Prosthecobacter sp.: one gene and its partner. The protein of the gene in region 1 interacts with the protein of each later gene in a pairwise test. Links are inferred from orthologs where the notes say so. Each region holds a gene or a part of one and is shown in the gene's direction. Other genes may lie near its edges.

What was found. The genes of interacting proteins can lie anywhere in the genome.
Region 2: the proteins of dnaE (region 1) and dnaN interact in binary tests that used the Escherichia coli proteins (3 or more experiments, as listed by UniProt). The link is inferred for Prosthecobacter sp. from one-to-one orthologs.

Annotation. Positions count from the first base shown.
Region 1 is NZ_JAXMIH010000006.1:74,319-83,178, reverse strand. The notes cover bases 1,975-6,039. They hold dnaE (DNA polymerase III subunit alpha), read left to right. Parts: upstream 1,975-2,320; coding sequence 2,321-5,839; downstream 5,840-6,039. Other genes in these bases: U1A53_RS03185 (ElyC/SanA/YdcF family protein), read right to left, coding at 5,841-6,039; U1A53_RS03195 (hypothetical protein), read left to right, coding at 1,975-2,266. In the rest of the region: U1A53_RS03205 (GNAT family N-acetyltransferase), read left to right, coding at 1-435; U1A53_RS03200 (adenylate/guanylate cyclase domain-containing protein), read right to left, coding at 399-1,325; more of U1A53_RS03195, read left to right, coding at 1,592-1,974; more of U1A53_RS03185, read right to left, coding at 6,040-6,371; 23S rRNA (guanosine(2251)-2'-O)-methyltransferase RlmB, read left to right, coding at 6,588-7,157; U1A53_RS03175 (hypothetical protein), read right to left, coding at 7,220-7,999; U1A53_RS03170 (endo-1,4-beta-xylanase), read right to left, coding at 8,049-8,860. UniProt on the Escherichia coli protein: DNA polymerase III is a complex, multichain enzyme responsible for most of the replicative synthesis in bacteria. This DNA polymerase also exhibits 3' to 5' exonuclease activity. The alpha chain is the DNA polymerase catalytic subunit.
Region 2 is NZ_JAXMIH010000008.1:671,428-676,817, forward strand. What follows is about bases 2,398-5,390. They hold dnaN (DNA polymerase III subunit beta), read left to right. Parts: upstream 2,398-3,341; coding sequence 3,342-4,439; downstream 4,440-5,390. Other genes in these bases: U1A53_RS11150 (hypothetical protein), read left to right, coding at 2,546-3,235; U1A53_RS11160 (hypothetical protein), read left to right, coding at 4,471-4,962; U1A53_RS11165 (prephenate dehydrogenase/arogenate dehydrogenase family protein), read left to right, coding at 5,078-5,390. Outside these bases: dnaB (replicative DNA helicase), read right to left, coding at 1-478; U1A53_RS11140 (hypothetical protein), read left to right, coding at 662-2,377. UniProt on the Escherichia coli protein: Confers DNA tethering and processivity to DNA polymerases and other proteins. Acts as a clamp, forming a ring around DNA (a reaction catalyzed by the clamp-loading complex) which diffuses in an ATP-independent manner freely and bidirectionally along dsDNA.

The DNA of each region.
Region 1 (8,860 bases):
GAAGAAGCAGCTCAGGCGAGATTAATCGAAGATGCGCTGGGGGCGAAGCCTCGTATTGAAGTGTGGCTGGCGTTTGTGAGCGAGGATGCTGAGCCTTGCGGCTACATGATCCTCGTGGAGACGTATTCGAGCTTTCTAGCGCTTCCGACATTGTATCTCGAAGACCTGTTTGTGCTGCCGGAGCGGCGTAAAGCCGGTGTGGGTGGCACTTTGCTAAAAAAAGCCGTGTGCCTCGCGCATGAGCGCGGTTGTGGCCGCATGGAGTGGACAGCCCTGGACTGGAATGTGAACGCGCAGCAGGTCTATGAGCAACGTCTTGGCGCGAAGCGCATGGGCGAGTGGCTGCTCTACCGAATGACGCGGGATGACATGGCCTCGTATCTGGCCGCCGGCAGCGGTCAGAGCGACACCGTCGGGAAATCCAGCAGCGAGTAAACTTCGACGGGTTCCGGTTGTCCTTTGACGGGATGCACGCCTGCGTTTTGATAAAGCTGCTGTCCTTCGGGCCAGCCATGCAGGAATGGGGCACCGGCGAGCACGGGCACCTGGAGTTTGCGGGTCAGGCTTTCGATACGGAAGGTCACGTTCACCGCCTCACCCACGGCAGTGTTCACCCCGCGACCCATCGCGCCGAGCGCCACATCACCGATGTTCAACCCGACGTGACAGTGAACTTCCAGATTCATGTTCTCCCGCAGCCATTTGCGCTTGGGCGAGTTGCCAGCGTCGGGACTGCTGAGCAGCTTGGCGGCCTCGGTGGCCCTGACGCGGGTGGTGTGGTCGTCACCGGGCCAGTAGGCAAAGACACCGTCGCCGATGAATTTGTCGATGATGGCATCGCGAGATTTCAGCACCTGCTCACACTGCGCATACCATTCACGTAGCATGGCGGCGACTTCTTCGGCACTGAGCTGGGCGGAGATGGAGGTGAAATTGCGCAGGTCGCCGACCAGCAGCGTGGCCTTCACGGTCTTCACCGGCAGGGCGATGGTGTGGAGCGATTGAGTGCTGACGTTGCTGGACTCGCTCGGGGGGCGCTCTTCATCCTGGCTGTCGAAAACAAAAATGCTGGTGCCGAACTGCACGCGGTCACCATGGCGCAGCGCGCGCGCGGTGGTCACGGCCACGTCATTGACGAAGCTGCCGTTCGCGCTGCCAAGGTCAGAGACCCAGAACAACTGCCCATCACGCCGGATCGTGGCATGCTGGCGCGACACACCGCCGTCCAGCAACCGGATGGAAGCATCCGGGCTGCGACCGATCAGGTTGAAGTCCTCCAGGACAATCTCCTGACCTTTCTCGACTGATTTGAGTGTGGCTCCCATGCGGGTTGGTTGCTGAATATCTTTTTGAAGCAATTTGCGCACCATTAGTCAAGCGCGGTCATGCTCTAGCTACAAGGTTTTTCGCAGCTTCTTTCTTGGAGAAAAATCGTTGGCTGGAAAAACAACCCTCCAATCGGATCGAAACCTGTGACCACGATGCATTTGCCATTTGGCGCGAGCATCTCCACCATGTGCCCATGCTTCTTCGAATTTTCCGCAGACGACTCCTAAGAATCGTCTTTCCGGTCGTCACGGCCGCCACAGGCATGGCACGAGCCCATGTGGTTCCCAGCATGACCGTCGAAGCGGATTTTGCCGCCGATCAGAGCTACGTTCTGCGCATCAATGTGGATCCACGAACCTTCCTGGCCGCTGATCCCACAACGCTGCCCCCCGTCCCCGCCTCATGGTACCGGGAGCAGACACCGGATCAGATGGCCGCCACGCATCAGAAAGCGCAGGAATACCTCTCCAGTGCGCTCGGCGTGCTGTTTGGAGGTCAAAAAAGCGTCCTGCCCGCCTGTGAGGTCCAGGCCATCGACGGAGCCGACAACACGCCGTTCAAAGAGGACACTCAGGAGGTGCATTTGCTCGCCACCGTCAAAGGGCGGGTGCCAACAGGGGCGGCCACATTCCAGATCGAGTTTGCCAAAGACGCCAACACCAGCCTGATCCTGCTGCACACCCAGGCGGGGAAAGCCGAACTGCGTCCGCAGGTGATTTTTCCGGGTGAAACTAGCCGGGCTTTTCAGTTCACCCAGGCTGCCGAACCTCCTCCCGCATCCCCGGCACCACTTCCGCCTTCCAACTCCAATCGTCTTTACCTCATCATCGCGCTCTCCGTTGCCTGCATCATCGTCACTGTCGGCTGGCAGTTGTTGAAGCGTTATCGCCACCATCACCGGCTCCACCGAAGGCCGCGTAGCGATGGCCCATTGTGAACAACTCCCTCTTGTTCACCTCTCCGAAACGGGGTTAGTCCTGCCCCCCGCCGCATGCCCGATTCCTTCGTCCATCTCCACCTGCACACCGAATACTCGCTCCTCGACGGAGCCGTGCGCATCGACACGCTCATGAAGCGTGTGAAGGAGCTGGAAATGCCCGCCGTTGCCATGACCGACCACGGCAATTTGTATGGGGCGATCGATTTCTACATGGCCGCCAAGAAGGCCAAGGTGAAGAGCATCCTCGGCTGCGAGGCCTATCTCGCGCCAGGCTCGATGATGGACAAAAACGAGGTTCCTGGCCGCAAACGCTCCTCCCACCTCACGTTGCTCGCTTCAAGCAACGAGGGCTTCGACAATCTCTCCAAACTCATCACCAAAGGCCATCTCGAAGGCCAGTGGTACAAGCCCCGCGTGGACAAAGATGCCCTGCGCGAACATTCCAAGGGCCTCATCTGCCTCAGCGGCTGCATCAACGGCGAGATCAACGAATTGCTGCTCTCCGACCGCAAGGACGAGGCCGAAAAGAGCCTGCAGGAGTTCCGTGACATTTTCGGTCCCGAGAACTTCTACCTCGAAATCCAGGACCACAACATGGAGGCCCAGCGCAAAAGCGCCCGGCAGATGGTCGAGTGGGGAAAGCAGTACGGCCTCAAAACCGTCGCCACCAACGACGTCCATTTTTTGAACCGCAACGATCACGAGTCCCACGACATCATGATCTGCATCGGCACCGGTGCGAGCATCTACGATCAGAACCGCATGACCTACTCCCCGGAGGTCTATTTCAAGACTGCCGAGGAAATGCGCGCGCTTTTTTCCGAGGTGCCCGAGGCCTGCGACGCCACGCTGGAGATCGCCGAGCGCTGCGATCTCAAGATCCATCTCGATTCCACCTCCATCGAACGCTACCCGCAGTATCCGATGCCTGACGGCGGCGATCGCAATGAATACCTGCGCAAGCTCACGATGGAAGGCCTGGAGCGCCGCTATGGCCGTGATCGTGCGCTCAATGACGAGGTGCTGCACGAGCGCATGGAGGTCGAACTCGCCTTGTTGAAGGAAAAAAACTTCACCAGCTACTTCCTCATCGTCTGGGACTTCATCAACTGGGCGCGCGAGCACGACATTCCCGTCGGCCCGGGCCGCGGTTCCGCCGCCGGATCGCTCGTCGCCTTCTGCCTCGCCATCACTGACATTGACCCGTTGCGCTTCGAACTGGTGTTCGAGCGATTCCTCAATCCCGAGCGTGTCAGCCCGCCCGACATCGATATCGACTTCTGCCAGACACGCCGCCCGGAAGTCATCCAATACGTTCGCGAGAAGTACGGCGATCTCAGCGTCTGCCACATCATCACCTTCGGCACGATGGGTGCCAAATCGGTCATCCGCGACGTGGGTCGCGTGCTCGGCTGGAGCTACGGCGACAGCGATACGCTGTCAAAGATGATCCCGAACGAGCTGAACATCGACCTGGAGGAATCGGTGAAGAAAAACCCCGAACTCGCCGCGAAGCTCGAAGCCGACACCAACGCGCAGGAGCTTTGGCGGCACGCCACCTTCCTCGAAGGTCTCACACGCGGTGTCGGTGTTCACGCCGCCGGCGTCGTCATTGGCGACCGCAGACTGGACAACTTCATCGCCCTCACGCGGGACAAGGAAGACGCCATCCTCTCGCAATACGCGATGAAGCCGCTCACCGAGCTCGGCATGCTCAAGATGGACTTCCTCGGCCTCAAAACGCTGACGGTGATCCACGAGGCCGAGTATTGGATCAACAAGCGCGTTCCCGGCTTCAAAGTGGCCGATGTGCCTCTCGAAGACACCAAGACCTTCGATCTCATCAAACGCGGCGAAACGGTCGCCGTGTTCCAGATGGAATCTGGTGGCATGGTCAACACCTGCAAGCAGCTCGGCCCGGATACCATCGAGGAAATCATCGCTATCCTCGCACTGTATCGCCCGGGCCCGATGCAGTTCATTCCGGACTACATCAAACGCAAAAAGGGCGAGGAGAAGGTCGAGTATCCGCATCCGCTGCTCGAAAAGATCGCCAAGGAGACCTACGGCATCCTGGTTTATCAGGAGCAGGTCATGCAGGCCGCCAACGTGCTCGCTGGCTTTTCGCTCGGACAAGCGGACTTGCTCCGTCGTGCCATGGGCAAGAAGGACGCCGCCGAAATGGCCCGCCAGCGCCTCATCTTCGTCGAAGGCTGCCTCAAGACGAACAACATCTCTGACAAGCAGGCCAACGCCGTCTTCGACTTGCTCGAAAAATTCGCGCAATACGGCTTCAACAAGTCGCACTCCGCTGCCTACGGCATCGTGACGTATCGCACGGCCTACTTGAAGGCGAACTACCCCGTCGAGTTCATGGCGGCGGTGCTGAGCTACGAAATCAGCAATCCCGACAAGATAGCGAACTTCGTCAGCGAGTGCTTTGAGATGGGCATCAAGGTGTTGCCGCCCGACATCAACAAATCCGCGCTCAAGTTCGCGCCCGAACGCTTCGAGACCGAGGAGGAAAATCCCAACGCCATCCGCTATGGTCTCAGCGCCATCAAAAACGTTGGTGAAGGCGCCATGGAGGCCGCCATCGAGGAGCGAACCAAAAACGGCCCCTTCACCAGTCTCGAAGACTTCGCCGCGCGACTCGACAACCGCGCTGTGAACAAGAAGCTCATGGAAGCGCTTGTGAAATCGGGAGCCTTCGACTTCACCGGCGAGCTGCGCGCCGTCATGTTTGCCAAATTGGAGCAGGTGCTGGCCTCCGCCGCGTCGATGCAGAAGGACAAAAAATCCGGACAAGGCGGTCTCTTCGATGATTTCGATCTGGCGAAGCCCAAATCGAAGAAAAACGAACTTGAGACGCCTTCCATTGTGTGGAGCACGGACGAGGTGCTCGCCTTTGAAAAAGAACTGCTCGGCTTCTATGTCAGCGGCCATCCGCTCGACAGCTACCGCGGCCATTTCGACTCGGTGAAGCTCACCAAGATCGCCGCCATTGAGGAGATCGACACGAAGGAAAAAGCCAGTACCCACACCATCGCCGGCATTTTGAGCCAGCTTGAGGTGCGCTACTCGAAAAAGGACAACCGGGCCTTTGCCACCTTCAAAGTGGAAGACTTCACCGGCGTGCAGGAGATGATGTGCTGGAGCGACGACTACGAGAAGCTCAAGGACGTGCTCGCCGATGGTGCCGTGATGGCCTTCCGCATTCGTGTCAGCAAGGATCAAAAGACCGACGGCAATCGCGTCACCTGCAACGACGCAAAGCCGCTCAAGCCCAAAGCCGCCAAACCCCGCAACGCGAACGATCCCGATCCGTCGCTGCCCGCGCCACCGAAGCCGCCCGCGCCGCCCAAACCGATTGTCCTGCGCCTTAACACCCGCCAGCACGATGAGACCGATCTCGAACGCATCCACGAGGTTCTCTCTCAATTCCCCGGCACTCTTCCCGTCTTCCTCGAGATCAGTCAAAACGGCCACAAGGCCCGTTTGGAAGTGGGCGAGGAACTGCGTGTCACCCCCAGCCCTGATCTGCGCCGTGCGCTAACAGTTTGGTTGTAGGTCACTCCACCGGCACCGCGACCTTCTCGCCGAGAAACTTCGGCCGTGTGCCGAGCACGTTCACATCCAGCACCGCCTTCACGCAGGCCAGTTTCTCGCGTAGGAACGTCTTCACCGACAGTGTCACCGGCACGGCCTTCGCGTTCAAGCCCCACGCTTCGATCTCAAATGCCCGAGCCAGATAGATCGCCCGCGCATTATGAAATCCCTGTGAAACAAAAATCAGCCGCTGCTGCCCGAACACTTCCTTGGCCCGCACCACCGAGTCCAGAGTGCGGAAACCTGCGTAATCACACACAATCCGCGACTCAGGCACGCCCATCTGCACCAGCACGCGCTTCATCTCCGTCGGTTCATCGTAACCCCGCGTGCCATTGTCTCCGCTGACGATCAACGCCTTCACCTTGCCCGCCTTGAACAACGCGGCAGCCGCTTCCATGCGCGGGAGGAAGAACAAATTGGCCCTTCCATCGGCCAAGCGCGGTGAAGTGCCCAAAACAACCGCCACCGGAGCCTCTGGCACCGCTTTCATGTCATCGAAACAGCTCCCTTTCGCCGTTCTCGCGACCCACCACTCGCACCCAAACACGAATGCGACACCCAGCGCCGCCAAAACGGCGATTCGCGACCACCAACGCTTGAGAGATGCCTTCATCTCAAACTCCTCCCGTCACTTCACACAGCCTTCAAGCCCGCGCTTCTATCATTTTGCCAAATCCCATTCACGGCCCACTATCCACTGAATCTCATGCGTCCCCAACAACCCATCGCCCGTCAGAACCGCCACTCCAGCTCCGACAACAAGGTGCGCATCTATGAGGAGGGCGACATCGCCACGTTGCTCGAAGGCAAGGAAAGTCCGCTGGTGCTCATTCTCGACTGCGTGCAGGACCCGCATAATCTCGGTGCCTGCCTGCGCACCGCTGACGCGGCCGGTGTCTGTGCTGTCATCATGCCGAAGGACAAATCCGCGCCGATCAGTGAAACCGTCGTGCGCGTGGCCTGCGGCGGGGCGGAGAACATCCCGCTCATCCGCGTGACCAATCTCGTCCGCGCGATGGACAAGCTCAAGGAACTCGGCATCTGGCTCGTCGGCACAGGCGATGAAGCCACGCAGAGCCTCTACGACATCGACCTCAAAGGCGGCATCGGCATCGTCATGGGCGCGGAAGGCCCCGGCATGCGCCGCCTCACCGGGGAGCACTGCGACTTCCTCGTTAAGATCCCCATGGCAGGCAAAGTCGAATGTCTCAACGTCTCCGTCGCCACCGGCGTGTGCTTGTTTGAGTGCGTGCGCCAGCGACAGCCGAAGAAGTGAAGCCTCTGAGTATTGTAGTCCCGCCTTTAGGCGGCTCTGGAGTGACCGGCTAAAAACTCAGATCAAAACGGCGCAGGCCCAAACAGTAGGTCTTTGATGTCTTGATCGCCCACAGACGCGCTGTCACGGCGACCACGAGGCGGCGGTGGTCCCGGACCTCCACGGCGCTGCTCCGGCTCCTCCGGAGTCTTGCCGAGCACGATGTCCCAAGTGCCGACGAGTTCCTGGCTCTCCTTGCTGACCGGTTTGAACTCACGAATCACCGAAAGGCGCTGCGCATCGGTGCCCATGCCACGCAGGATGCCATCGCGGTCATTCTGCGGCACACCGGCGATGAACAACTGGGTGGTCAGCATGCGCTTGTCGCCTTGTTTCACCGCGATGTGCCAGTGAATCGTGCGGCCCGTGTAGAGGCCGGGTTTGATCGTGCGGAAGCGGTACTCGCCCTTCGCGTTCGTGGTGATCTTGCCAAAGCCCTGAAACTGTGGATCGCGCTCCTTGCCCTTCTGCGTGCCACGGCTGTGGATGTAGCAGCCGTTCGTGTCTGCCTGCCAGAGTTCGATGACGTGATTGGAAAGCGGCTTGCCATCCGCATTCAGCAAACGCCCGCCAAACTCCGTCACGATGCCGCCTGCGGGCGCTTTGCCGCCGATGATCTGCGTTAAATCGTTGTCCTGATCCAGCGGTAGATGGTCGGGATAATACGGCCCCTCCGTCGCACGCGGCGTGAGTGCGAGCGCCTCGGCGTAAAGATCGCTCGTGATGATGCCGCCAGTGGTGAGAAGCAGGCTGCGGAGAAGGGCGCGGCGGCTTTGCGGAATGTGGAAGAAGGTCGTGTTCATGGTGTTCCTTGCTTCAACTTTGATTGTCGGATGTGGTTTCGGGGTTTCCTCACCACTGTGGTTTCAAAACGACCGGCTTTTGGCCCGCCGCATGCACCTCATACCAGCCGGGGAAGCCGCGCCATTTCACCATGCCGTTCGCGTCGGTCATCAATGTCACCTCGGTGCGCCATTTTCGACCGATCCATTCCTCCAGCACCTCACCACGCTTGCGGATGCTCCAGTCCTTGTTCCATGAGGCCGCCTCTGGTATCCAGTGCGAGCCTTCCCAGAAGCCCCAGAGAAGAAAACTCGTGTAAGCCGGATGGCTGAAGACGGCGATGAGCACATCACGCGTGTAGTCCGCCGCCAGTTCCTCGTCCTCGGTGGTCACGATGTCGTATTCCGTGATGGACTGATGCGGCACGATCCTCGCGAAACGATCCGTCACCGCCAGCAGATGCTCCGGGGACGGCAGGTAGCTCTCATGGAAGTGCGCCTGGTTGCCGAGACCCGCGACCGTGAAGCCGTCGGCGTTCAGCGCCTCGATGTAGGCAAAAGTGTCGTCATGCTGCGGCCCTGGTCGGAAGACCTGATCCTCATTGATGAAGAAAGGCAGCTTCGTGAGCGATCTTGCCAGCGTGAAGACCTCGCGGTCGAGCTTTTCCAGGCCGGGGCGCTTGTTCAGCATGTCCGCGCCATCCCAGGCGATGGGATGATTGATCACGTCCCACTCGACGACGCGATCCTTCACAAAGGCCAGGCGCTCTCGCACACTGTCGAGCGTGCGCTCGCGAATTACCGCGTTGTCCTTGATGCCGTGCAGATTGAACGGCGTGGCCACCTGCATGAGGTAATGACCTCGCACGTCGATGTGCCGCT
Region 2 (5,390 bases), on another replicon or contig:
CGTGGATGAGTTCACGCAGGATGTGCTTGTCGAGAACGATCTTCTTATAATATGGGAAATGCGAGGGGATCGGAACGAAGGCGAAAAGCTCCGAAATCGCGGCAGCACCGCCGACTTTGTCGAGCAGGTTCTGGTCACGTAGCGCGTGGGTGAGCGTGACGGGATCGACGGGCAGGTTTTTGTCGTAAAACTCCAGCAGCTTCTCGTAGATGGTACGGTTGGCGTCGTGGTAAAACGCGAGCGCGGGAAGCGTTACGCGGCATTCGCTGAGGCGCTCGACGGGATCTTGGAGCAGGCAGGAAAGCACGCCTTTCTCGGCCTCATCGCTGAAGGGCAGGGCGCGGTTGAAGGAGGCGAGAAGTTCCTCTGCGGAGGGGATTTCGTTGCGTTTTTTGAAGTTTTCCGGGCCTCGCGAAGGAGTGGAGGCACCACTGGCAGAGACGGGGGGGGCAGCGCTGGTGGGAGAAGTGTCGGCCATGGGTAGGATAGCCAGAATGGCAGGGCGGGGGGAGGGAGTCAATGCCAGCCGGCTGTGGAGATGGTTTGGTCATCCCAAGCAAAAAACTTTAGCTAATGCTTGATTTAATTGGGGTTTATCCTGAAAAATGAACGCTTCCCGAAAAGCCGGGTCAAACGCCCCCCCTCTCACTAACAACCATATATGTTACTCACAGCCCTCAAACTCAAACTCGCGGCTCTCGTCGCGGTCGCAGGCATCGATACTGCCGATATGCCCGGAGCCTCCCCCGCATTTGTCGAGATCCTGACAAGCCTCAAGTCCGAACAGGACAAAGTTCAGGCAAATCCAGGAGCCAACAACACGGACATCAACAAGTCATTCAATGACGCCGTCGCGAAGGTCCGCGAGCTGGCTCAAAAGGATGACAAAGACGCCATCTACGCGCTGGCCCATTGGGGCGTGCTCAGCGGTGCGAACATCAATGAAGTGGCGGCACTTTTTCGCAAGGCTGCCGACAAAGGCCAGATCCTCGCGAAATCGGAGCTCGCCCAAGTACTGATGCAGGCCGGTGCGCAAAACCCAGACGCTGTGAAGGAAGCCATCAAACTGATCAAGGAAGCCGAAACCGCCGACAACAAGGTCGCCCGCCGGATGCTTGCCCAGTTGCACCTGCAAGGTGTCACGGAAGGCGATAAAGGAGTGGTAGTGGTCGAAAAGAGCGTAGCGAAAGCAAAGGAACTGCTCGACAAAGGCAACAAGGCTGGTGACGGCGAAGCCACTCTTGGCCTGGCACAGCTTTACTCCGCAGGCGTGGAAGGCGTCCCGCAGGATCATCAGAAGGCGCTCGACTACCTCATGGAAGCAGGCAAGCAGGGCAATGCAGTCGCCCTCAGCACCTACGGTGCTCGTTTGTTGAATGGCGATCCTGACACCAAGGAAAGTCCAAAGCTGGTGAAGAAGGATGTGGCCGCCGCCCTGAAGATGTTCAATGACTCTGCCGAAAAAGGTCTTGCTGCCGCAAACCGCATTCTCGGCCAGATTTATGAAAATGGTGTCGGACCTGATGGCGCTGACGTGAAGCAGGATGTGTCCAAGGCATTTGAATACTACACCAAGGCCGCCAACGGCAACGATCCGCAGGCGCTCTTCCGCCTCGGCAACGCGTTTGAAACCGGCATTGTCAAAGATCCCAAGGGCAAGCGTGACGACAAAGAGAACGTCTTGATCCAGCCAAACCCCAAGAGTGCCCTCGACCTCTACCGCCTCGCGGCGCAGAACAACCTGGCCGAAGCCTTCTACAATGTCGGCGTCTATTATGAAACCGGCACTGTGGTGGACAAGGATCCAGTGAAAGCCTTCACCTTCCACATGAAGGCCGCTACTGCCGGCATCGCGCAGGCCATGAACCGTCTCGCCGGCCTCTATGCCAACGGCACGGGCACCACTCAGGACCTTGTGGCTGCAGCAGGCTGGTATCAGCGTGCCGCCGACATGGGTTTTGCTCCTGCCCAGATTGCCCTCGGCATTCTCTATGAACAGGGCGCTGGTGTGCGTCAGAGCCGCACGGTGGCCGCAGGCCATTTCTCGGACGCAGCCCAGCAGGGCAATGCCTTGGCCATGCTCCGTCTTGCCAACCTGTATGCAGTGGGTGTGGTTCCCGGCACACCGGAGCTTCCACGCGCTTGGGCCTACGCCAAGCAGGCGGATGACCTTGCCAAAGCCAGCGGCAACAAGGCGGATATTGATGTGACTGCAAACGTGATCGCCCAGCTCGAAGCCAAAATGTCTGATGCTGACAAGGCCGAGTCGAAAAAAATCTATGAGAAACTGCCGAAGCCTCAGGCGGGTGCACCTGCGCCTGCAGCTCCGGCTCCTGAAGCCGCTCCCACCAAAGGTGGTGCTTCAAAGAAGAAATAAGCGCTTGTCAAAACAGACGCCTTTGCTAGTCTCCGGCTCCCCAAATCCAAGGGGAGCCGGTTTTATTTCCGGGGCATTAGCTCAGTTGGTAGAGCGCCTGCATGGCATGCAGGAGGTCAGCGGTTCGAACCCGCTATGCTCCACCAAACCTCGCACAGGATCACCGCCATGAAGCCACTGCTGATCCTTTTTATGGCGGCCGCCATCATTCTGCCGCCGGATTCCGCCGCGCGCGAAGTGCAAAGTCACGGCCTGCTGTTTGAGCAATGGCTGCGCGACACCTTCTTTGGCGGCTATCAGCCAAAGAATTACACGCAAAAATGGGACATCCCCGCCGAGGCCAATCCTGATCACGGTCGCATTCCCGTGAACCCCAAAGCTGCCAAGCATGGCACGCCCATTGGCCTGGGAGATGCATTGCGGCAGTTTGAGATCGACGAGGCTTTTCTGCTCATCGTTGGATTCTGGGAGCAGGAGACACCTGCGGAAAAGCGTTGGACGAACGTGCAGACGGTGACGGTGACGCCTGAAGTCTGGGCCAGGCTATGGCACCCGGTCACCAAGGCGGCCCTCGAAAACCTGAACGCCGTCATCAAGGACAAAACACTCAGTCTTGAAGAAGCCCGCACGCGTGCCCAGGCGATCAAGTCACAAGCACCCTTTGCCGAAGCTGTCATTCAGGTGAATCCGAAGATTGATGGCAGCCAGCGCCGCCTGCAATGCAGCCTGCGTTTTGACGATTTCTTCAACCATCTGGCCCCGGCGGCATCACCTGTTCCGCAGACCAAACCTCAGGTTTTTGGCGTTTCCGTCCCGGCCCGATTTGAGTCCTCACCACGAAAACTGAGTCCGCCCTGAATATGAAGGAATTCAGATTGCAGTTAGACACCCGGATTTTTCCGCTCAATATCCTTGCCGTTTCATCGGGGTTTGTTAACAAATCGCCCCAAAGCAGGCATTTTATATGAAGTTCACCATCAGCAAGGAATCCTTCCTGGGAGCCATCAACCAGGTTCAGCACGTGGTCAGTTCGCGCACCACACTCGCCATTCTCTCCAATGTCCTGCTCAAGGCGAAGGATGGCATGCTCGAACTCACCACCACCGATCTCGATGTCGGTGTGACCTGTTCAGTGCCTGCCGAGGTCGATGAGCCCGGCGCCACCACCCTCCCGGCACGCCGGCTGGCCACCATCATCCGCGAACTCCCGTCGGAGGAAATTGAAGTGAAGGTCGATGAGAAAAACGTCGCCTCCATCCGCAGCGGTCCCAGCTATTTCAAAGTGCTCGGCCTTACCAGCGAGGAATTCCCCGCGTTGCCCCGCTTCGATGATGCGCGTGAGTTCCGCATCGAGCAGCAGGTGCTGCGCGATTGCCTGCGCAAGACCAGTTACGCCATTTCCACTGACGAAACGCGCTACGTGCTCAACGGCATCCTGTTCTCCTTCAAGGACAACGCCCTCACGATGGTCGCCACTGATGGCCGCCGCCTCGCGATGGTCGAGCAGGAGCTGGAGTTCCCGCAGAGCCAGGAAATCGATATCATCGTGCCCACCAAGGCCGTGAACGAGCTTTCCCGCCTGCTGGGCGACTCTGGCGAAGTGGCCATTCGTGTCACCGGTTCTCAGGTCGGTTTCGATCTCGGCGACAGCCTGCTCGTCAGCAAGCTCATCGACGGCAACTACCCGAACTACCGTCAGGTCATCCCCGGCGAATCGAAGGAGCGCATCCCGCTGGAGCGCGAGGCTTTCCTCCGGGCCATTTCACGTGTGTCATTGCTCGTCACGGAAAAATCCAATTCGATCAAATTCATCTTCACGCCCGGCAGCGTCGAAATCGTTGCTTCCTCGCCTGATGTGGGTGAGGCGCGTGAAACGCTGGCCATCAATTACAAGGGCGCGTCGATCACCATCGCCTTCAATCCGGAGTTTGCGATGGCTCCGCTGCGAAACCTGAGTGCCGACGAGGTTCATCTGCATCTCATTGATGAAATCAGCCCCGGCGTGCTGCGCAGCGGCACGAACTTCCTCTATGTGCTGATGCCCATGCGTGTGAACGCCTGATCCCGCCATTTTTCCCCAACCTGAACACGCCATGAAACGTCACCTGCAAGCCTTCTTGCTGTTAGCGATCGCCTCCAGTTTGACCGCATGCTACGGTCCCACACCTCCTCCGCCAAGAGGCCCGCGTGGTCGTTCGCTTGATGTGCCGCCTCGTTATGGCGTGCCACCAGAGCAGACCCAGTACTTCGAAGGGGTGAACATGGCGGATCCCAATGCTGCGGCAGTGCAGCCACCGAATCCCAATGCTCCAGTGACGGGTGACAACGTCACACCTCCACCAACGACTGGTGCAACCACAGCCCCGCCTCCGGTGACGGTCACACCTCCTGGCAACACTCCGCCCACCAATCCGACTCCGCCTCCTGCTCCCGCCGAGATTCCCTTTGCTACCCGCATTACGGGCAAGCCCGGCTTTGTGAAAAGCCCGTTTGATCCAAATGGTCAGGCCATTGATGTGCGCGACTTCCAGTCCGGCCAGAAGGCTCGCTGCCCATACACCGGCAAAATCTTCCGCGTGCCTTGATCCCCGGCCCGGTCGCCAGGGATCGTCCAGTCAAATCGAGCGCGGCGTGAGGAAGCCTTGATTTCTGTTGGCCGACCCCGTTCGTGCCGTGGAATGCCTTCCCCTTCTTCGCTTCGTGTCCATCGAACGTTCCATCGCCATCTTCAGCCCCGGTTTGCTTGGCGGATCGCTGGTCAAAACAATCCAGCAGCGCATGCCAGGCATGGAAATCCGCGTCTGGGCACGCCGTGAGGACGCCGTGCAGGAGGTCAGGCGGGAGCTGCCCGCCGTCACTGCCTCCACCGACATTGCCGAAACCATTCGAGACGCTTCTCTGGCCGTGCTGTGCATGCCGATCCAGCACATGCCGGACATCGCACGCCAGATCGCCTCATGCGACCTGGCGGATGATTTGATCGTGACCGACGTGGGCAGTGTGAAAGGCAGCG